DNA from 2 places in the Enterococcus sp. M-BR2 genome. Region 1 is predicted to be linked to the other one. Evidence: predicted binding sites of a transcription regulator. Region 1 holds the regulator's gene; the other holds the start of a gene.
What was found. The regulator CtsR, encoded in region 1, represses protease genes until heat stress. The targets are predictions, from matches to a motif close to TTGGTCAAAAAAGGTCAAANA.
Positions count from the first base shown of each region.

Region 1 (2,199 bases):
TCAGCGGTTCGATCCCGTTAACCTCCATATGAGCCGTTAGCTCAGTTGGTAGAGCATCTGACTTTTAATCAGAGGGTCACAGGTTCGAGCCCTGTACGGCTCATATTTTTGCGGGTGTGGCGGAATTGGCAGACGCACTAGATTTAGGATCTAGCGCCTTACGGCGTGGGGGTTCAAGTCCCTTCACCCGCATAATTTAAGTTTTACATGCCGGCTTAGCTCAGTTGGTAGAGCATCTGATTTGTAATCAGAGGGTCGAGGGTTCAAGTCCTTTAGCCGGCATCTTTAAACACGCGGAAATAGCTCAGTGGTAGAGCACCACCTTGCCAAGGTGGGGGTCGCGGGTTCGAACCCCGTTTTCCGCTTTGCCAAAGCAATCGCGCCGGGGTGGCGGAACTGGCAGACGCACAGGACTTAAAATCCTGCGGTGAGTGATCACCGTACCGGTTCGATTCCGGTCCTCGGCATTTCAAATATGCGCCCATAGCTCAACTGGATAGAGTGTTTGACTACGGATCAAAAGGTTAGGGGTTCGACTCCTCTTGGGCGCGTAGTCTTTTTTATTTTTTAAACGGGAAGTAGCTCAGCTTGGTAGAGCACTTGGTTTGGGACCAAGGGGTCGCAGGTTCGAATCCTGTCTTCCCGATTTTTTTTATCTTGCTTTTTGTTTTCAAATGATTTATAATTTTTTTAAATTGAATATGCGCCCATAGCTCAACTGGATAGAGTGTTTGACTACGGATCAAAAGGTTAGGGGTTCGACTCCTCTTGGGCGCGTCGATACGGAATAGCATATTCCGTATTTTTTTTTGTTGATTCTAAAGGATTTATTTAACAAAAAGCGTTCTTCTTTCTTTCTATTACCAAATTCGTTATAATTAAGGTCAATATTAGTCAAAGGGAATGAATAAGATGGCACATCAGAATACCTCGGATTTAATTGAATCATATATAAAGAAAATTCTGGAAAATAGTGAAATGATCGAGATTCGAAGGATTGAAATGGCAGACCTCTTTAACTGTGTTCCTTCACAAATCAACTATGTGATTAATACCCGTTTTACCATCCAACGCGGTTATTTAGTAGAGAGCAAACGCGGGGGTGGCGGCTATATACGAATTGCGAAAGTAAGAATATCAGATAAAAAACAGTTACTTGAGCAGATAAATCAGTTGTTTGATGATACAATCAGTGAGAAAAATGCTTTTGCTATTATTCAAAAACTTTATGAAGACCAAATAATTACAAAAAAAGAAGGAAACTTGATGTTAAGTGCAATTGCAAAAAACACATTGAATTTCAATGAATTTGAAGATCATACACGTGCTCGGATTCTCCGAGCATTTCTGGAACGTTTAAGTTATGAAGATGGGAAGTGAGATTAGATGGAAGAACTTTTTACTGAAAGAGCCCAAGCGGTATTAGAAATTGCACAAGAAGAAGCAAAACGATTGAAACATCAATCAGTTAGTTCAGAGCATGTTTTACTAGCGTTAGTAGTTGAACAAAATGGAATTGCTGGAAAAGTATTACGTGAAATGGATTTGAATGAGACAGAAATTTATGAAGAAATTGAACATCTGATTGGTTATGGCGGTATCCGTTCTTACCCTAAAGGAGTCTTTCTTCCATATTCTCCAAGAATGAAACAAGTTTTTGCTTTAGCTAGTAGCGAAGTAAAGAAAACGGGTTCTCAAAAAGTTGGAACAGAACATATTTTGATGAGCTTATTAAAAGATGAAAGTATCATGGCTACTCGAATTATGATCAACTTAGGTATCAGCCTTTCAAAAGCCCGACAAGTTCTGAAACAAAAAATGGGACTAGCTGGTGATTCGGGTGGAAAGGGAATGAATCGTCGTAGAAATATACAAGATAAACGGCAAACACCACAAGGCACGCCTACACTAGATTCATTAGCACGTGATTTAACGAAATTAGCAAAAGAAAACAAGTTGGACCCAGTTGTTGGACGTTCTAGAGAAGTGAAACGGCTTATCCAGATTCTTAGCCGACGGACAAAGAACAACCCTGTATTGGTGGGTGAACCTGGCGTAGGTAAAACAGCCATTGCTGAAGGGTTAGCTCAAAAAATCATTTTAGGTGAAGTACCAGAAGACATGCAAGAAAAGCGCCTGATGATGCTTGATATGGGATCTTTGGTTGCTGGTACGAAATACCGCGGTGAATTTGAAGAT
Region 1 covers NZ_CM152743.1:2,037,268-2,039,466, reverse strand. The annotation lists tRNA gene AC1F25_RS09900 (tRNA-Val) at 1-27, shown strand, start outside; tRNA gene AC1F25_RS09895 (tRNA-Lys) at 31-103, shown strand; tRNA gene AC1F25_RS09890 (tRNA-Leu) at 111-192, shown strand; tRNA gene AC1F25_RS09885 (tRNA-Thr) at 210-282, shown strand; tRNA gene AC1F25_RS09880 (tRNA-Gly) at 294-365, shown strand; tRNA gene AC1F25_RS09875 (tRNA-Leu) at 382-467, shown strand; tRNA gene AC1F25_RS09870 (tRNA-Arg) at 478-551, shown strand; tRNA gene AC1F25_RS09865 (tRNA-Pro) at 573-646, shown strand; tRNA gene AC1F25_RS09860 (tRNA-Arg) at 704-777, shown strand; gene AC1F25_RS09855 (CtsR family transcriptional regulator) at 913-1,380, shown strand; gene AC1F25_RS09850 (ATP-dependent Clp protease ATP-binding subunit) at 1,387-2,199, shown strand, end outside.

Region 2 (2,199 bases), 740 kb from region 1:
GTACGTCCACCAATGTCTGTTACAAACGCTTTTACAAAATTGCGATCTAATTGTGCAGTATCACTTGGAGTCAAGTCATGTGCAACAACGACCACTTCTTCGTTGATCATTGACGGATTTGGTAAAGTAACGCCTAATAAGTGCGCTAAAATACGTTTAGCAACGTCACGAATATCTGCAGCACGCTCTTGCATATAAGCATTATCTTCCATTGCTTCGAACATACCGATATACATATCCGTTACTTCTTTTAGCGCTGATTCAGCATTTACGCTGTTGTCTTTAATATTTTGCTTGATTTGACCTACCATTTCTGGATCTGAAAGAACCATCAAATGGGCATCAAATACTTGCGCTTCTGCTTCACCTAAGCTTTGCGCTGCTTTTTCACGAATTTGCTGCAATTCTTCAGTAGATTTAGCTAATGCAGCATCCAAACGAGCTTCTTCAGCTGCAGTATCTTCTACTGTTGCCTTACTGAATGTTAAATCCGGTTGAACTAGCAGGTAAGCTTTTGCAACGGCAACACCGTCACTAGCGGCAATCCCTTTTAGCATTTCAACCATTATTCAGATAAGCCTTCTTTCTTCATTGTTTCAACGATTGCTGCCATTGCGTCAGCTTCGTCAGCACCTTCTGCAGTGATAGTAACATCAGAACCTTGACCTACACCTAAAGACATAACGCCCATGATTGATTTCAAGTTTACTGATTTACCTTTATACTCTAAGTTTACATCAGAGTTAAATTTGCTTGCTGTTTGTACTAATAATGTAGCTGGACGTGCGTGGATCCCAGTTTCTGCTACTACGTGAAATTCTTTCTTTTCCATATTAATCGGTCTCCTTTAAGTGAGTGTTGTTTTTATGTGAGGGTTTTCTTTTTTAGTAATTCAGAGAATCCTAACAAGTGTCACCCTTTCATCTGTAAAGATTAACATTTTTTTTCGTTAGATACAACAGTTTTCATTCAATTTCAGATAAAAGTATTCAAATTATTCCGGATTCTTTTTCATCCTTTTCTTCACATTTTATAACAAACGTGTTTATTTTCTTTTTCTTGTCGCTATCTTTTCTCCTGACGTTTATCATTCTTTCCTTTGACCTTGTTTGTTTTTATATGAAACGAATTACTTGCTTCCCTTTCGATTTTTAGTATAATAAGAATCAAAGGTCAGGAATGGTCAATAGGCATTTTACCTTTTCTACCTCATAAATCCCTAAAAAAATAGGGGTTATTCTTTTACCTCATGAAAAACGAGATGTAAAATATGGTTGTACCCATTTTTGTGAAAGGACGTGAATGATTCATGCTTTGTCAAAACTGTGGCAAGAATGAGGCAACGATTCACTTGTATGCCACTGTCAATGGTCAGCGGACACAACTTGATTATTGTCAGAGCTGTTATCAAAAAATCAAAAATCAGCAAAATGGAGGTCTAACTAATATGGCCCAAAATGATCCATTTGGATTTGGCAGTTTGGACGATCTTTTTCGTTCCATGTCTCGCCAAATGCAACAGCAAGGAAACTATGAGCAAACACCGCCAACACAATTTGGTGGAAACAACAACTTCAATGGTGGACAACCACCTCAAGGCAATACAGAAGGTTTATTGGGAGAATACGGAATCAACATCACTGAACAAGCTCGACAAGGGGATATCGACCCTGTGATCGGTCGTGATGATGAAATCAAACGTGTCATCGAAATTTTAAATCGTCGAACTAAGAACAACCCTGTCTTGATTGGTGAACCTGGTGTTGGTAAAACAGCAGTTGTAGAAGGGTTAGCACAAAAAATCGTAGATGGCGATGTCCCACAAAAATTAATGGACAAAGAAGTCATTCGTTTAGATGTCGTATCCTTAGTCCAAGGTACTGGTATACGAGGTCAATTCGAAGAACGGATGCAAAAATTGATTGAAGAAATTCGTCAAGCAGAAAATGTGATTCTATTTATAGATGAAGTGCATGAAATCGTCGGCGCTGGTTCCGCAGGCGATGGAAACATGGATGCTGGTAATATTTTAAAACCTGCTTTAGCTCGAGGAGAATTGCAGATGGTTGGTGCTACTACCTTAAACGAGTATCGCATCATCGAAAAAGATGCTGCCTTAGAGCGTCGCATGCAACCCGTACGAGTAGATGAACCAACTGTCGAAGAAACAATCAGTATCTTGAAAGGACTGCAAAAACG
Region 2 covers NZ_CM152743.1:1,296,434-1,298,632, forward strand. The annotation lists gene ptsP (phosphoenolpyruvate--protein phosphotransferase) at 1-566, opposite strand, end outside; gene AC1F25_RS06335 (phosphocarrier protein HPr) at 566-832, opposite strand; gene AC1F25_RS06340 (ATP-dependent Clp protease ATP-binding subunit) at 1,310-2,199, shown strand, end outside.
Region 2: a site for CtsR is predicted at 1,170-1,190, ahead of AC1F25_RS06340 (ATP-dependent Clp protease ATP-binding subunit). Genes of this name have one in related genera too.